DNA from 4 places in the Nocardia sp. NBC_00403 genome. Region 1 is predicted to be linked to each of the others. Evidence: riboswitches for the same ligand, from Rfam matches in the RefSeq annotation. Region 1 holds a riboswitch; each other region holds the start of a gene.

What was found. A riboswitch is a leader RNA that binds a small molecule or an ion and turns the genes downstream of it on or off. The one in region 1 is predicted to bind S-adenosylmethionine.
Region 2: linked by a shared signal. The riboswitch ahead of OHQ90_RS07110 (aminotransferase class V-fold PLP-dependent enzyme) and the one ahead of OHQ90_RS02490 (rhodanese-like domain-containing protein) in region 1 are both predicted to bind S-adenosylmethionine.
Region 3: linked by a shared signal. The riboswitch ahead of OHQ90_RS16195 (amino acid ABC transporter permease) and the one ahead of OHQ90_RS02490 (rhodanese-like domain-containing protein) in region 1 are both predicted to bind S-adenosylmethionine.
Region 4: linked by a shared signal. The riboswitch ahead of OHQ90_RS10410 (bifunctional o-acetylhomoserine/o-acetylserine sulfhydrylase) and the one ahead of OHQ90_RS02490 (rhodanese-like domain-containing protein) in region 1 are both predicted to bind S-adenosylmethionine.

Annotation. Positions count from the first base shown of each region.
Region 1 is NZ_CP107939.1:570,425-574,631, forward strand. Features, by position in the region: gene OHQ90_RS02480 (RpiB/LacA/LacB family sugar-phosphate isomerase) at 1-250, opposite strand, end outside; gene OHQ90_RS02485 (O-succinylhomoserine sulfhydrylase) at 345-1,559, opposite strand; gene OHQ90_RS02490 (rhodanese-like domain-containing protein) at 1,556-1,972, opposite strand; SAM riboswitch class IV at 1,987-2,103, opposite strand; gene OHQ90_RS02495 (Rv0361 family membrane protein) at 2,166-2,621, opposite strand; gene OHQ90_RS02500 (FAD-dependent oxidoreductase) at 2,962-4,207, shown strand, end outside.
Region 2 is NZ_CP107939.1:1,641,372-1,645,578, forward strand. Features, by position in the region: gene OHQ90_RS07100 (DHA2 family efflux MFS transporter permease subunit) at 1-863, shown strand, start outside; gene OHQ90_RS07105 (LysE family translocator) at 865-1,509, opposite strand; SAM riboswitch class IV at 1,649-1,762, shown strand; gene OHQ90_RS07110 (aminotransferase class V-fold PLP-dependent enzyme) at 1,809-3,131, shown strand; gene OHQ90_RS07115 (Uma2 family endonuclease) at 3,242-3,841, shown strand; gene OHQ90_RS07120 (flavin reductase family protein) at 3,848-4,207, opposite strand, start outside.
Region 3 is NZ_CP107939.1:3,676,611-3,680,817, forward strand. Features, by position in the region: gene OHQ90_RS16185 (ABC transporter substrate-binding protein) at 1-760, opposite strand, end outside; gene OHQ90_RS16190 (amino acid ABC transporter ATP-binding protein) at 768-1,571, opposite strand; gene OHQ90_RS16195 (amino acid ABC transporter permease) at 1,568-2,503, opposite strand; SAM riboswitch class I at 2,942-3,035, opposite strand; gene OHQ90_RS16200 (hypothetical protein) at 3,319-4,056, shown strand.
Region 4 is NZ_CP107939.1:2,392,654-2,396,860, reverse strand. Features, by position in the region: gene OHQ90_RS10420 (MFS transporter) at 1-781, opposite strand, end outside; gene OHQ90_RS10415 (TetR/AcrR family transcriptional regulator) at 916-1,665, shown strand; SAM riboswitch class IV at 1,718-1,828, shown strand; gene OHQ90_RS10410 (bifunctional o-acetylhomoserine/o-acetylserine sulfhydrylase) at 1,915-3,264, shown strand; gene metX (homoserine O-acetyltransferase MetX) at 3,339-4,207, shown strand, end outside.

The sequences.
Region 1 (4,207 bases):
CGGCCCGGATACCGGCCACCTTGTTCGCGGCGATCGACGCACCGGTTCCGGTCCAGCAGCAGACGATGGCTTGCTCGGCTCGCCCCTCGGCGACATCACGTGCCGCCGCCGCACTGGCCCAGGCCCAGTCGTCGCGCTCCACCTCGGAAAGCGCCCCGTGCGCGAGTGTCTCCAGCCCGCGCCGATGCAACTCCTCGATCAGTTCCTTCGCCACCCCGACACGCTCGTCTGCCGCCACCGAGATCCGCATACGTCCAGGGTAGGCACCCGGCGGCGCCGCAGGTCGCCGAACAGGACATCACCGTGCTCGTTCTCGACGATGTCCCGCTCGCGGCGCGGACGCTCTAGCTGAGAGCGTGGCCGAGGTCGTCGAGAAGGTCTTCGACGTCCTCGAGGCCCACCGAGATGCGGACGACGCCGTCGGTGAGGCCGATGGTCGCGCGACCTTCCGGGCCCATGGCGCGGTGGGTGGTGGTGGCCGGGTGGGTGATGAGGGTCTTGGAGTCGCCGAGGTTGTTGGAGATATCGACGATGCGCAAGCGATTGAGCACCTCGAAGGCGCGCTTCTTGCCTTCATCCGCAGGCGCGTTCAGCTCGAAGGTGACCACCGTGCCACCGCCGCTCATCTGGCTCACGGCCAGTGCGTGCTGCGGATGTGATTCCAGGAAGGGGTATTTCACCCAGCCGACAGACTTGTTGCCCTCGAGGAACTGAGCGATGCACAGCGCGGCTTCCGTGGAATGACGCACCCGCAGCGGCATCGTCTCCAAGCCCTTGAGCAGGGTCCACGCATTGAACGGGCTCAAGGCGGGACCGGTGTGGCGCATCAGATTCTTCACCGGGCCGTCGATGTAGTCCCGCGCACCGAGAATCGCGCCGCCGAGCACCCGGCCCTGGCCGTCGATGTGCTTGGTACCGGAATACACCAGGACGTCGGCGCCGAGTTCGAAACCACGCTGCAGCAGCGGCGTGGCGAAGACGTTGTCCAGCACCACCTTCGCGCCCGCGGCGTGTGCGAGTTCGGTGACCCTGCGCACGTCCACCAGCGTCTGCATCGGGTTGGCGGGCGTCTCGAAGAACACCGCCTGGGTGGGCACCGACAATGCCCGCTCCCACTGATCCAGGTCGTCACCGTCGACGAAGACGGTTTCGATCCCCCAGCGCGGCAGAATCTCGTTGCACACCACGAAGCAGGAGCCGAACAGGCTGCGTGCGGCAACCAGTCGGTCACCGGCGCCGAGCAGCGCGCCGAGCGCGGTGAAGACGGCGGACATGCCGCTCGCCGTGGCGAAGCAGGCTTCGGCGCCATCCATCAGCCGCAGCCGCTCCTCGAACATGGCGACCGTCGGGTTGCCGTAGCGGGAGTAGACGAAATGTTCGACCTCGCCGGTGAACGCGGCCTCGGCGGCCTCGGCGCTCTCGTAGACGAAGCCGGAGGTCAGATACAGCGCTTCGGCCGTCTCCTCGAAACCGGAGCGCCGCAGGCCACCGCGCACGCCGAGGGTCGCCGGACCGACGCCATCGGGCAGTGGCTTGTCGAAGGAGCCGCCGGTGATCACGACTGCCGCCACGGGAGGCCGATGGCCCGCCAGCCGGAGCCGCCACGATGACCGGTCGCGTCGAGGCCGCCCTCGAAGCCATCCAGCACGTTGTAGGACGGTCCGATCCCGACCCCGGTCGCGGTGTTCGCGGCATGCGCGGAACGCTGGCCGGAGCGACACAGGAACACGACGGGAGCCTCCGGGTTGCGGCCGTCGAGCGCCTGGGTCAGCTGCTCGACGAACGCACCATTGCGGGTGCCGGTGCCGTCGACCCACTCGATCAGCACCGTCGGGCGCTCGATCGATGTGGTGTCGGGAACTCCGACGAAGCGCCATTCGGCTTCGGTACGCACGTCCACCAGGACGGCTTCGGGGTTGTCCCGCAGTAATTCCCACGCCTGCTGCGGGGTGATGTCACCGGCATAACTCATATGGACCTCCTGTGAATCCGCTCTTGCCGCACCTGGGTTTCGGTGCGCGGCCAGGTCGTCACCCGGAGCACCCCGCCGCGGAGGAGGGTTGCCGACCAGCAAGCCGGGGCTTGACGCTGGTTCTCATGACCTGGTTCTGAGATTGCCTGGGCGGGGGTCACCCTGTCAAACCCCAGTTCACGACGCGGGATGGTCAACCGCAGATGAGCCAGCGGTCGCCCGATCGCGTCAGATTCCAGGTCGCCGTGGCTGCCTTGCCGTCGACCTCGGTGGTGACCGTCGCCTTCGCCCGGTCACCGTCGACCATCGGATTCTCGATTTTTGTTATCTCGACGGTCTTTCCGGTTTCGAGGCCGCCGAGCTGGGTGGCCAGCGACGACTTGCGCTCGTCGAATCCGTCGCACGCCACACCCGGCGGCGGCGTGACATCGCTGCGACCGCGAGCCTCCGCGTAGTTGCGGACCGCCGCCGCGATGCGATCTGCTTCTGTGACATTTTTCTCAGCCGGTGACAGCAGCCCGCCGAGCACGATCCCGACGACCACGATGACCGCGACCACCGCCGCCGCGATGAACGGCCACGGGGTGCGGGAGTCGGTCTGGTCGACCTCGATTACGGCGTCGCCGTCGGTGTCTTGCTGATCGGTCATGTTCACGATGATCCCTGGTCGGCGGGGTTATCGAGCGCCCACCCCCGAACTCGGCGACACGCCGCGGAGGATCCGTGCGCGCAGCGGTTACCTCGGGGCACACCGTGGGTAAGCAGTGGGAGGCAGGCCGTCGTGGCCGCAAGCCGGTCACCGCACCGGCGCGGACTGCCACGCGGACCACCGATAGAATCGCGAGACTGCGGCCTGCTGTCATAGCTGATATGACAGCGAGTCGGCACCAGTGTCCGCACATCAGGTGCAACCACAGCGGCGCGTCGAGTTAGCCTAGGCTAAGACCGACGCCATTAATTGTTTTCGACCTTAAGGGTGCGCGTAAGAGATGACCGAACAGAGTGCAGCGACCCGCCCGCTCCGCATCGCGATCGTGGGCGCAGGGCCGGCCGGCATCTACGCCGCCGACGCATTGATGAAGTCAGATGCGCAAGTGTCGATCGACTTGTTCGAGCGCATGCCTGCTCCGTTCGGGCTGATCCGCTACGGCGTCGCGCCCGACCATCCGCGCATCAAGGGCATCATCACCGCCCTGCACAAGGTGCTCGACAAGCCGCAGGTGCGCCTGCTCGGCAACATCGACTACGGCACCGACATCACCCTCGACGACCTGCGCACCTTCTATGACGCGGTCATCTTCTCCACCGGTGCCAACGCCGACCGCGCCCTGGACATCCCCGGCATCGGTCTCGACGGCAGCTACGGCGCGGCGGACTTCGTGTCCTGGTACGACGGACACCCCGATGTGCCGCGCACCTGGCCGCTGGAGGCCGAGAAGGTCGCCGTCCTCGGTGTCGGCAATGTGGCGCTCGACGTGGCACGGGTGCTCGCCAAGACCGGCGACGAACTGCTGCCCACCGAGATTCCGCCGAACGTCTACCAGGGCCTCGAGGCCAACAAGGCGGTCGAGGTCCACGTGTTCGGCCGCCGCGGCCCCGCCCAGGCGAAGTTCACCCCGCTGGAGCTGCGCGAGCTGGACCACTCCCCGACCATCGAGGTCATCGTCGACCCGGAAGACATCGACTACGACGAGGGCTCCGAGGCCGCGCGCCGGCACTCCAAGCAGGTCGACATGATCGCCAACACCCTCGAGCAGTGGGCCATCCGCGACGCGGGCAACCGCCCGCACAAGCTGTTCCTGCACTTCTTCGAGTCCCCTTCGGAGATCATCGGCGAGAACGGCCAGGTCGTCGGCTTGCGCACCGAGCGAACCCAGCTCGACGGCACCGGAAACGTCAAGGGCACCGGGGTGTACCGGGACTGGGACGTCCAGGCCGTGTACCGCGCTGTCGGCTACCTGTCGCAGAACCTCACCAACCTGCCCTTCGACGATCAGGCAGGCACCGTGCCCAACGAGGCCGGTCGGGTGATCGGTGACGAGAACGCGGACGGCGCCGACCGCTACCTGCCCGCCACCTACGTCACCGGCTGGATCAAGCGCGGCCCCGTCGGCCTCATCGGCCACACCAAGGGCGACGCCAACGAAACCGTGGCCTGCCTGCTCGACGACAGCGCGAACTTCACCCCGGCCGCCCAGCCGGAACTGGACGCGGTGACCGCGTTCCTGGAGAGCA
Region 2 (4,207 bases), 1.1 Mb from region 1:
CGTTCGGCGCGGTGGCATTCGTCCTCGCACGGCGCGTGCTGCCGCGCGAGGACGTGCGCGGCAGCGGCGAGCCGTTCGACGTCGCGGGGTTCGTGCTGATCGGGGCCGGGCTGTCGCTACTGGTCTACGGACTCGGCGAATTCGGCAGTAGGGGAAGGTTTTCCGCGGTGTCGGTGTGGGTTCCCGTGCTGGTCGGTGTGGTGGCGCTCGGTGGCTTCGTGCTGCGCTCGGTGCGCAAGCATGGGCCGAAGGTCCTCGATGTCGGCTTGTTCGGCAATCCGATTTTTGCGACCGCGAACGTGGCCAACTTCTTCGCCGGCGTGGTGATGTTCGGGTCGATGCTGTTGCTGCCCTTGTACTTCCAGCTACTGCATGGCAAAGGGCTGATAGCCACCGGACTGTTGCTGCTCGCATTCGGTCTCGGCGGCATCGTCGCGATGCCGGTCGCGGGACGGCTGACCGACCGCTACGGCGGTGGTGTCGTCGCGGTGGCCGGCAATGCGTTGATCGTCGCGACCACCGTGCCGTTCGCGCTGTCGGACGCCTCGCTGAATTCCGTGCTGGTGCAAGCGTTACTGCTGGTCAGGGGTGTGGCGGCGGGACTGACCGGAATGCCCGTCGTGGCGGCAGCCTATGCGGCGGTGGGTCGCGAGCAGCTCCCGGATGCCGCATCGTTCGTCAATATCTTGCAGCGGGTGGGTGGCGCTGTCGGTGCGGCATTGATGGCGGTCGTCCTCTACCGTGTGGCCGCGGCGGGTGCGTCCGTCGATGTGGGCTTCCAGCGGTCGTTCTGGTGGCTCACCGGAGCGGGAGCTGTCGCGCTCGTTGCCTCGATCCTGTTGTGGCGCAAGGAAAAAGGGTGACCTAGGCGGCGGAGGCAGCAGTGCCGATGCCGAGCGCCGCGAGGACGGCCGCGCTCGCCTGCTCCAGGCGAGCGCGGACCTTCGGCTTGCGCAGCATCGCCACGGCGCGCGAGGCGGCGATCGCGAGCAGCACCATCTCCACCGCGGCGATGCTCGATTCGACCGCGCCGAGGGCGAGGGTGTTGGCGAAGGTGACGTCGGTGAGGAACTGGGGTAGCACCGCCAGGTAGAACAGGCCGACCTTCGGGTTGAACATGCACGACACCAGCCCGGCGGCGAATGCCGAGCGAATCGAGGCGGGAGCTCCGGAATTCGCCTGCGCGGTAACCGCTTCGGCCGGGTCGGAGGTAGCACGTCGCTGTCGCCGGTGATCGATCAGCGCCCGAACTCCCAAGTACACCAAGTAGATTCCGCCGACGATCTTGAGCGCGCGATAGGCCGTTGCCGACTGCTCCAGCACCGCGGCGACGCCCGCCGCGACCACAAACGCCCACACGATGCCGCCGAGCGCCGATCCGATCGCCGCCGCGATTCCGGGTCGCGCGTCCACGATCGAGAAGCGCAGCACCAGGAACGAATCGGGGCCGGGCGTGATCGACAGCAGTACGCACAGGCCGACGAAACTGAGCAGCAGGGAAAGCGTCACCCACCGATGGGACCGCACATCACGACATTGCGCAACCGGTTTCGACGTGCCGAAACCATGCTCGCCGGGCCCTGGCCGCGGGCGCCGTTTTTCCGATTCCGGTTGACAGCCGCCGGTGCGGTCTGCCAGTCTCGGTGCAGGTCATGAGTACCAGCATCAAGCCCTGGCTAGCTGGTCGGCAACCCTCCTCCGCGGTGGGGTGCTCCAGGTGACGACCTGGCCGCCGCCCGACCGGGCGCGGCAAGCGCGGACTCGTAAACCCCCTTGGTTCCGGGTCCCATAGCCGACGGGATTTCGTGATGACTGCTGTTGTGGACCAGACCTGTGCCGCCCTCGCCCGGGTCTCCGGCGACGACCTCCGGGTGCCGCTCGTCCAGGGCGGAACGACCACCTACGCGAACTTCGACTACGCCGCGAGCGCACCGGCATTGGCGCAGGTCACCGACCGGGTGCAGCAGCTGTTGCCGTTCTACGCGAGCGTGCACCGCGGTGCGGGCTACGCCTCGCGGATCTCCACCGAGTGCTACGAGGCGGCTCGTGGTTCGGTGGCCAGATTCCTCGATGCCGACGACGACCAGGTGGTGGTGTTCACCCGCAACACCACCGACTCGCTGAACCTGCTCGCCGCGTGCGTGCCCGGCGACACCGTGGTGCTGGATATCGAGCACCACGCCAACTTCCTGGCGTGGACACGCAAGGGTCGTCGCGTAGTCCGCGCCGCCGATACCGTGGCCGAGACCATCCGGCTGCTGGTCGCCGAACTGTGCAGCAAGCCCGCCGCGCTGCTCGCGGTCACCGGTGCCTCCAACGTCACCGGCGAGGTGCTGCCGTTGGAGCGGCTGGCCACCATCGCTCACCAATGCGGCGCGCGCATCCTGGTCGATGCCGCGCAGCTGGCTCCGCATCGCCGAATCAGCCTGCGCGACAGCGGCATCGACTACCTCGCCTGCTCCGGGCACAAGCTGTACGCGCCGTACGGCGCGGGTGTGCTCGTCGGGCGCCGCGATTGGCTGGATGCCGCCGATCCGTATCTGGCAGGCGGTGGCGCGGTTCGCGAGGTCACCACCACCGGTGCCGACTGGGCGCCCGCGCCGCAGCGCCACGAGGCAGGCTCGCCGAACGTCCTCGGCGCGGCCGCGCTCGCCGCCGCCTGCGACGCGCTCTGTGCGATCGATCCCGAAACCCTCGCCACCCACGAACGCCTGCTCGCCGACCGGCTCCGCGCGGGCCTTTCCGCCATCCCCGGCGTCAACCTGCTGCGTATCTGGGACGACAGCCCCGACACCGTCGGCATCGTCGCCTTCACCCTGGACGGCTTCGTCCCTGGCCATGTAGCCGCCTATCTCTCCGCCGAACACGGCATCGGCATCCGCGACGGCCGCTTCTGCGCCCACCCGCTGCTGGCTCGCCTCGGTCTCGACGGCGCACTGCGCGCCAGCATCGGCCTCGGCACCAGCTCCACCGACGTCGACCGCCTCGTAGATGCCATCGCCACCCTCGTCGAATCCGGTGCCGGCTGGAACTACGCCGCCACCGACGGCCTCTGGAACCCCACCCCGGAAACCCGCCCCTTCACCAGCCCCGACACCACCGACGGCGCGGCACCCTGCCGCATCGGCTGACCGGTCTTTGCGTGGTTGTCCGCGATCACCCTCGGCATCGAAGATCTTCACAGCGGCACTTCGCTCTATAACATCGACACCATGGCCGAGGGCATCGATGAGCAGCGTCTATGACTACCTTGCCCGCATGGGCCAGCGATCCGGGCGCTCTGCTCATCACTGAAGAGGGCTACGACATATTGCCGGAAGATGTGCAGCGGCAGATCGAGGTCGTCGACGGTCACGTGATCTTCTGCCGCAGTGGCAGCTTCCAGCACAACAACGTTGCCAGACGGTTGGCGAACAGTGTGGAGCAAGCGAGGCCTGCCGAACCCTGCACCGGCGTGGTGACCGACTTCGAAATGCACTATGTCCGAAGCCGTCCGGGGAGCCCGCGGTTTTCGTTCCGTCGTCCCGACGTGGCGTTGCATCGGTGCATCGATGAGGACCGGAAGCTGACAACTGCGGACGTGCTGTTGGTGGCCGAGGTTGTGTCGCCGGGGTCCGAATACACCGACACCGTCGATAAGCGCGCCGAGTATGCGCACGACGGGATACCGATCTATCTGGTCGTGCACTTGGACGCCGAACGGCGGGTCAAGATCATCCAGGAGTATCGCCTCGACTGGGCCAGTCAAAGTTATCGGCTCGCGGAGACACACCAGGATGTGCTGCGACTCAGCGAGCCCTTCCCGGTCGAGATCTTCTTCAGCGCGCTGGACGTCGGGTAATCGGGCTCATTCGCCGAGGGCGCTCGGGCGGTGGTAGCGGCCGTTGTAGTAGAGCAGCGGCGCGGCGGCCGGTTTTTCATCGGTGTTGTCGTGGACACGGGTGACCAGGCCGACGGCGAGGGTGTGGTCACCGATGGGGATGAGCTGTTGGATGACGGCGCGGACCCAGATGGGGGTGCCGTGCAGGACCGGCTCACCGGTGTCGAGGGTGGTCCACAGTGAGCGGTCGGTGAAACGTTCCTCCGCGGCGCGCGCGAAGCGCTGGGCCAGGTGGTGCTGGTGTTCACCGAGGAAGTGGATGACCACCGAGTCGGCTTTCAACAGAGCGGCGATGCTCGAGGAGGTGTGCGCGATATTGAAGGAGAC
Region 3 (4,207 bases), 3.1 Mb from region 1:
CGGTTGCCGCGTGGTAGATCGCGGTGGGGTTGGGTCCGATGTAGCCGTCGAGGCGATGCGAGGCGAGCGCCAGATAGTAGTCGCTGGTCTTGTCGAAGTAGGCGATGTCGATGGCGGGCAGTTTGTCGGCGGCGTTCTGCTCGTTCCACTTCACCAGCAGCTGTTCCTGGTTGGTGCCGGTGCCGACGCCGATACGCTTGCCTGCCAGGCTCTTACGATCCCGGTAGTCGAGCGTGCTGTCCTTGGGGATCTCGAGTGCGACGTTGTCGGTGCGGTAGGTGGCGAAGTCGTACTTCTCTTTGCGTTCCTCGGTGACGGTGACATTGCTGATGAACGCGTCCACCTCGCCGGAATCCACCCGGACGAAGTTCTGTGTCCAATCTGCCACCGTCGCTTCGAGTTTCAGTCCGAGGATGTCGGCGATCAGGGTGGCGAAGTCGATCTCGGAACCCACCACGGTCTTGTCGTCGGTGGCGTAGAAGCGCAGTGGAGGTGCGGTGCCGGACGCGCCGGTCACCACCAGGGTGCCGCGGTCGCGAATGGATCGGGGCACCTCGGCGGCGATGGCGTCGACCTTGGCTGTGTGCACCCGGCCCGATTGGGCGGGGGAGAGGTCGAAGGCGACCGTGCCCGCAGGCGCGACGACGGTATCCTCGTCGGGATCGGTGCCGCAGCCGGAGACCAGCACAGCGACCGTGGCGGCGACGCCGACCAGGGCGGAGAACTTCATCGAATACCTGTTCATCAGGGGAGCGCGCATCGTGCGCTCAGCGGACTCGGGACAGAAATGCGCGGGTGCGCGGATGTTCGGGGTTGTCGAGAACCGCGGCGGGTGCGCCCTGCTCGACGATCGCGCCCGCATCGAGGAACACGACAGTGTCGGCTACCTCGCGGGCGAAACCGATCTCGTGGGTGACGATGACCAGCGCGGTGCCGCCGTCGGCAAGTCCGCGGATCACGTCGAGAACCTCGCCGACCAGCTCGGGGTCCAGCGCGGAGGTGGGTTCGTCGAAGAGGATCACCGGCGGTCGCAGCGCCAACGCCCGTGCGATCGCCACCCGTTGCTGCTGTCCGCCGGACAGCCGCCGCGGGTAGACATCGGCGAGCTCGCCGATGCCGACGCGGTCCAGCAGCGCCTTCGCCTCGCGCTCGATCTCCTGACGGGGGCGGCCCTGCGCGGAAATCGGCGCGAGCGTGACGTTGTCGAGCACTGTCAGATGCGGGAAGAGATTGAATTGCTGGAACACGAAACCGATGTGCGAGCGCTGCTTGCGGACCTCGCGGTCGGACAGTGCGTGCAGAGTGTTGCGGCGCTGCCGATATCCGATCAGCTCGCCGTCGATGTGTACGGTGCCCGCCGCTAGCGGCTCCAGATGGTTGATCACCCGCAGCAGTGTCGATTTGCCGGAACCGGAGGGGCCGATCACGGCGACCACTTCGCCTCTGGCGACGGTCAGATCGATGCCGCGAAGCACCTCGTGTGCGCCGTACGATTTGCGCACGCCACGGACCTCGACGGCGGGAGCCGCTCCGGTGCGCTGCTCGACTGTGTCGAGTGCCCCGGCGCTCATCGGGTCGCTCCACGCGGTGCGGCCGAACCGATGTCGGCAATCTCGCGCAGCCGCTGCCAGGCCCGCTGCCACGGTGTCGGCGGCGGTGTGCGCTGCGCGCCCCTGGCGTAGTGACGTTCGATGTAGAACTGCGCCACCGACAGGATCGTGGTCAGGATGATGTACCAGACCGTGGCGACCATCAACAGCGGCACCACTCGGCCATTGCGGCCGTAGACCACCTGGACCTGGTAGAAGAGTTCGGCGATCGCCATCACCGACACGATCGAGGTGCCCTTGAACAGGCTGATCACCTCGTTGGTCGCGTTCGGCAGGATGGAGCGCATCGCTTGGGGAACGACGATGGTGCGGAACTGGCGCAGCCGCGGAATACCGAGCGCCGCCGCCGCTTCCAGCTGGCCGGGATCGACGGAGATGAAACCGGCGCGGATGATCTCGGCCGAGTACGCCGCCTGGTGCAGTGCCAACCCGATCACTGCCGCGCTGAACCCGCTGATCACGCCGTTCACCTCGAAGGTCAGGAATGAAGGGCCGAACGGGATTCCGAGGGACAGGGTGTTGTACAGGTAGGCGAGGTTGAACCAGAACAGCAGCTGCACGATCAACGGAATCGATCGGAACGCCCAGATGTAGACCCACGAGATCACCCGCAGCACGGGATTGTTCGACAGTCGTGCGATCGCGAGCAGGGTACCGATCAGGAACCCGAGCGCCGTGCCCCACAGCGTGAGCTCCAGCGTGACCCGCAGCGCCGACAGCACCGACTTCGCGGTGAAGTACTTCGCGAACGTGGACCAATCCCAGCCGGGATTGGTCACCAAACCATGGACGAACTGTGCAAGCAGCACCAGCGCCACCGCACTGATCACCCACCGCCACGGATGCCGCGTCGGAGCAACCTTCAGCGCGGGCGTGCTGCGTGCGGCCGCCACGTTCTCGGTCGCGGTGGTTGCGGGCACACCGATGGCGGCGGTGGATCGTCCAGCGGAGGTCGTCGCACCCGCGTTGGGCGGATGGGCGATGCCACGGGACTCGACGGTGCCGGAAGTGGCGGATTCGCCGGATGCCGGGGTGGCGGGCTCGCCGGGTGCAGCCGTTGTGCCGGGCGCGTCGGGGGAGCCGGGTGCACCGCCGACGGCGGCGGCTGGGCCGAAGACGGCTGCGCCGGATGCGATGGACGCACTCATATCGAGGTCCTTCGAAGAAACGAACGAGACCGGCCCCTCATCAGGCGGTCACATCACCCGGCCAGTGACGGGTGCTCAGTCTGGCGGTGCGGTCAGTCGCGACAGCTCGCGGCGGTGATGTGGCACTGGTCGACATGGCGACGTGCCCAGCGGTTGACGCATTGCTCGGTGATCATTTCGGTTCCTCCATCGTTCCCGGCGGAAGCACCCGCACCCGGCGAGCGGGGGGTTGCTGCGACGTCGACGAGCCAGGTCTCTCGGTCGCTCTGGATGGTGCGACCCGCGGCGAGCGCGGGCCGTCGAAGGTCTAGCCGAAATAGCATGCGAAGTAAGGGCACTCCAGAACAAGGTTACGAATCAGCGTGAGCGCAGCCCTTGTCCGAGCGTCCGGTGCCCGCGATCATTGAGCCCGTCGTCGCGAGTAGCGCCTACGTTCTGGCCCGAAGCGCAGATCACGGGTGTGCGACGCGCCGGAAAGTTGCTATCTCGAAGAATTCCTGCTGTACGAGTTTGCTGAAGTACCCTGACCTCGATCGTGCCGACGTTGAGGAGGGTCCACAGTGACCGTTGTGCGCCGTCTGACCACGCTTACCGCCATCGCGGCCAGTGCTGCCGCGCTGGCCCTTGCCGCCCCTGCCACCGCCTTCGGCGCCCCGGCTGCTCCCGCTGCCCCTGCGGCTCCGGCTGCTCCGGCAGCGTCCGCCGAGCAGCCCGGTCTTGCCCGGACGGTCGCGCCCAACGATCTGGCCGGCACGTACCAGTCGGCAGTCGAGGCGCTGCGCGTCCTCGGCATGGACCCGTTCCTGTACCCGACCGCCGCGGCATTCTGCTCCGACGCCACTACTCTCGGCCTGGTCCCCGCCGTCGCGGGCGCCATCCCGGGCCCGTGGCCCAAGAACGCCATGAAGATCCCCGGCCTGGACCTCACCGCCGTCGAAAAGGGCGAGGTCATGTTCACTTTCGTGCCCTATGGCGTCGCCCCCGACACCTCGACCGAGTCCGGCATGCGTGTCGCCTGGGTGAACCTGAAGAACGGGCGCAGCGGCCTCACCTCGATGGGCCCACTCTCCGATATTTTCCGGGCTATGGTCCCCGACCAGGTCCCCGCGGAAGTCCGCCCTCTCGTCGAGCGGGCGATCCAGGACTTCTTCTTCGCCACCCTCCCGGCCGGCGGCATCCGCGCCGTCCCCGTGGACACAGGCTCGGGAACGGTGCTCGCCGCGATCTTCGGCACCGTCGAAAACGACGGCAACACCTGCTTCTTCCTCCCGACCATCGGCATCACCACGGTCAAATAGCCAGCCCGGCCCGACCCTTTCGGCCGTCCATCCGCCGCACCGTGTCACCACCGGGCACCCTGTGTAGAAGGTGTCCGGTCGCGACACGGTGCGGCGGACGGGCCGGGTGGAAGTGATGCAGCCGAGAGGCAGCCAACTCTCTGGGCTCGGT
Region 4 (4,207 bases), 1.8 Mb from region 1:
GACGCTCGATCGCGACGAATGCGATCAGCAGCGCGACACCCGCGACGATCAGCCCGAGGGTGCTGCCCGCCAGCCAGCCGTCGTCGGCGGCGCGGCTGAAGCCGTACACGATCGCGATCAGGCCGAGCGTCACGGTGACGGCACCCGGCACGTCGTAGCCGCCGGTGCGCGGGGCCGGTATGTCCTTCACCACAAAGGCCAGCGCACCGACCAGAGCGAGAATGGCGATCGGGGTGTTCACCAGCAGGCACCAGCGCCAGGAGGCGTACTCGGTGAGCGCGCCACCCGCGATCAGCCCGAGCGCGGCCCCGCCCGCGGAGATTCCAGCGAAGACACCGAACGCGGTCGCGCGTTCTTTGGCCTCGGTGAAAGTGACCGAGAGCAGCGAAAGTGCCGCCGGCGCAAGCAAAGCCGCGAAGGCGCCCTGCAGCGCGCGGCCGGCGAACAGCTCCACACCGTTCTGCGCGAGACCCGCCAGCGCGGAAGCCGCCGCGAATCCGACGAGACCGACAATGAAGATCCGGCGCCTGCCGAGGTAGTCGGCGAGCCGGCCGCCGAGCAACAGCAGACCGCCGAAGATCAGCGTGTAGGCAGTGAGCATCCATTGCTTGTTGCCATCACTGATGTCGAGATCACGTTGTGCGAACGGCAGCGAGATGGTCACGATGGTGGCATCCAGCACCACCATGAGCTGGGCCAATGCGATCACCCCCAGGGCCCACCAGCGCGCCGAACTGCCCTGTTTTCCCGGAACGTCTACCGCTGTCGCAGTCTCGGTCACCTTGATCTCCTTGAAACTCGAAGTCGTGACGCCATCCTGTCATTGTCAGACATTTGTCGTCAAGGGAAAAATGTCGCAATCCGACATTTGACCGCTAACGACACGAAAAGTCCCGGTTGCGATACAGTGGAAGGATGCTCGAGTCATCAACGCCGACCGGCGCGAGCGCAGCAGCGGACTCCCCTGCCAGCGCCGAGTCGAACCAGGACCCGGACCAGGACCGGGCTGTAAATCCGGCGCCTGCCGGCCTGCGCGAGCGCAAGAAGCAGCAAACCCGGTTGCGCATCATCGAGGTCGGACTCGACCTCTGCGACGCGCACGGTTTCGATGCCACCACCGTCGAGCAGATCGCGAATGCCGCCGACGTCTCACCCCGCACGATCAACCGGTATTTCGACAGCAAAGAGGACATCATCCTCGGGCCGATCAAGGACTTCGGCCGCACCGTCGCCGAGACCCTGCGCGGACTCCCGGTCACCGGCAACGAGCTGCAAGCGCTGCGTGAGGCCTTCCTACGGACCATCGACCAGGCGGTAGATGGAAATGACAGGATGCTGTCGTTCCGGCAGTTCCAGCAAATGCAGCGCATCCTGCGCAGCAGTCCGTCGGTCAGTACGCGCAGCCTCGAGCACGCCGACAACAAGACCGCCGCGATCGCCGAGGTGCTCGCGCAACGACTCCACACCCAGCCCGACTCGTTGCAGGTGCGCCTGATCGTCGGCACCTGGCAGCTGATCGGACAGCTCGGGATGGAATGTTCGGTCGACATCTTCGACGAACACGATCCGGCGGCGGCGGCCTTGGCGGGCCGCGCCGCGTTCCTCTCCACCTTCGACGAGTTCGTACGCATCTGCTGCGTCCCCTTGGCCGCCGCAACCCGGTGAGTTTCGACGACGATTTCGATCGTCGACCGACCGCCAGCTATGATGCCGATCAGGTCATGAGTGCCAGCGCGAAGCCCCGGCTTGCTGGACGGCAACCCTCCAGCTGCGGTGGGGTGCTCCGGGTGATGACCGGGCTCTCGAAAGTCGAGAGCAAGCGCGCACTTCAGGAGGTACCCCCAATGTGTTGTTGTCCGTCGCCCACATCCCATTAGCAAGTAGTTCTGGCGAACAACCCCTTTGGAGCAAGACATGAGTGACCCCATCGCGTCCGCGGCCGATCTCGATCCGATCGCATCCGATCCGACGCAGTGGTCCTTCGAGACCAAGCAGGTCCACGCGGGGCAGGCCCCGGACGAGGCCACCGGCGCCCGCGCCCTCCCGATCTACCAGACCACCTCCTACGCCTTCCGTGACACTGATCACGCGGCCGCGTTGTTCGGCCTCGCCGAGCCGGGCAACATCTACACCAGGATCATGAACCCGACCCAGGGCGTGGTCGAGCAGCGCATCGCCGCCCTGGAAGGTGGCGTCGCCGCGCTGCTGCTGGCCTCGGGACAGGCCGCGGAGACCTACGCGATCCTCAACCTGGCCTCGGCAGGCGACCACATCGTGTCCAGTCCGCACCTCTACGGCGGCACCTACAACCTCTTCCACTACTCGCTGCCCAAGCTCGGCATCGAGGTCTCCTTCGTGGCGGACCCCGACGACCTGGAGCAGTGGCGTGCGGCCATCCGGCCGAACACCAAGGCGTTCTACGGCGAGACCATCGCCAACCCGAGCAGCGCCATCTTCGACATCCCGGGAATCTCCGCGATCGCGCATGCCAACGGACTGCCACTGATCGTGGACAACACGGTCGCCACCCCGTACCTGATCCAGCCGCTCGCGCACGGTGCCGACATCGTCGTGCACTCGGCGACCAAGTACCTGGGCGGCCACGGCACCGCGGTCGCGGGTGTGATCGTCGACGGCGGCACGTTCGACTGGACCGTGCATGACGAGCAGGGCGAGCCGCGGTTCCCGGGTTTCACCACACCGGACCCGAGCTATCACGGTGCGGTGTTCGCCGACCTCGGCGCACCCGCGTACGCGCTGAAGGCTCGCGTGCAGCTGCTGCGCGACCTCGGTGCCGCGGTGTCGCCGTTCAACGCCTTCTTGATCAGTCAGGGCGTCGAGACGCTGAGCCTGCGCCTGGAGCGCCACGTCGCCAATGCGCAGGCGGTGGCCGAGTTCCTGACCGGCCAGCCCGCCGTCGAAGCGGTGTACTACGCGGGCCTACCGTCCTCGCCGTGGCACGAGCGCGCCAAGCAGCTCGCACCGAAGGGGCCGGGCGCGATTGTTGCGTTCGAGCTCAGCGGCGGTGTCGATGCGGGCAAGAAGTTCGTGGACGCATTAGCCCTGCACAGTCATGTCGCTAACATCGGTGATGTGCGTTCTCTCGTGATCCATCCCGCCTCGACCACGCACTCGCAGCTGACACCCGAGGAGCAGTTGGCCTCCGGCGTCACGCCGGGGCTGGTTCGGCTGGCGGTGGGCATCGAGGGAATCGACGACATCCTCGCCGATCTGCGAGCCGGTTTCGCGGCGGCGGCGACGTGACCGTGCGCGCCGAACCGAGTGCCGTGCGACCCGCCGCGGCGGTGGCCCTGCCACCGCCGGACGGGCGGCTCGGCATGATCGCCATCGGGGACGTGCGGCTGGAGAACGGCGCACTCGTCCAGGACGTGCACCTGGCCGTGCAGCGCTGGGGTGAGCTCTCCCCCACGCTGGACAACGTGGTGCTGGTCGAGCACGCGCTGACCGGCGACTCGCATGTGATCGGACGCCCGGACGACATCCATCCGCTGCCGGGGTGGTGGGACGGCATGGTCGGCCCCGGCGCGCCGATCGACACCGACGAGTGGTGTGTCATCGCGGCGAACGTGCTCGGCGGCTGCATGGGCAGCACCGGACCCACCTCGCTGGCTCCGGACGGAAAGCCATGGGGTGCAAGGTTTCCGGAGATTTCGATCCGCGATCAGGTGAACGCGGAAGTGGCGCTGATGGATCTGCTCGGCATCGAAAGGCTGGCCGCGGTCGTCGGCGGGTCGATGGGCGGCATGCGAGTGCTGGAGTGGATGGTCGGCACCCCGGGTCGGGTCGGCGCCGCCCTGGTGCTCGCCGTCGGCGCGCGCGCCACCGCCGACCAGATCGGCACGCAGACAACGCAAATCGCCGCGATCAAGGCCGACCCCGACTGGCAGGGCGGCGACTATCACGACACCGATCGCGCCCCGACGACCGGCATGGGCATCGCACGGCGCATCGCGCACCTGACCTATCGGACCGAGTCCGAGCTGGATCACCGCTTCGAGAACAACGCACAGGGCGACGAGGATCCGTGGCGCGGCGGCCGCTATGCGGTGCAGAGCTATCTGGACCATCAGGCCGATAAGCTCTGTAGCCGTTTCGATCCGGCCACCTACGTCTTGCTCACCGAGGCGATGAACCGGCACGACATCGGGCGCGGGCGCGGCGGGGTCGAGGCCGCGCTTGCCGCGAC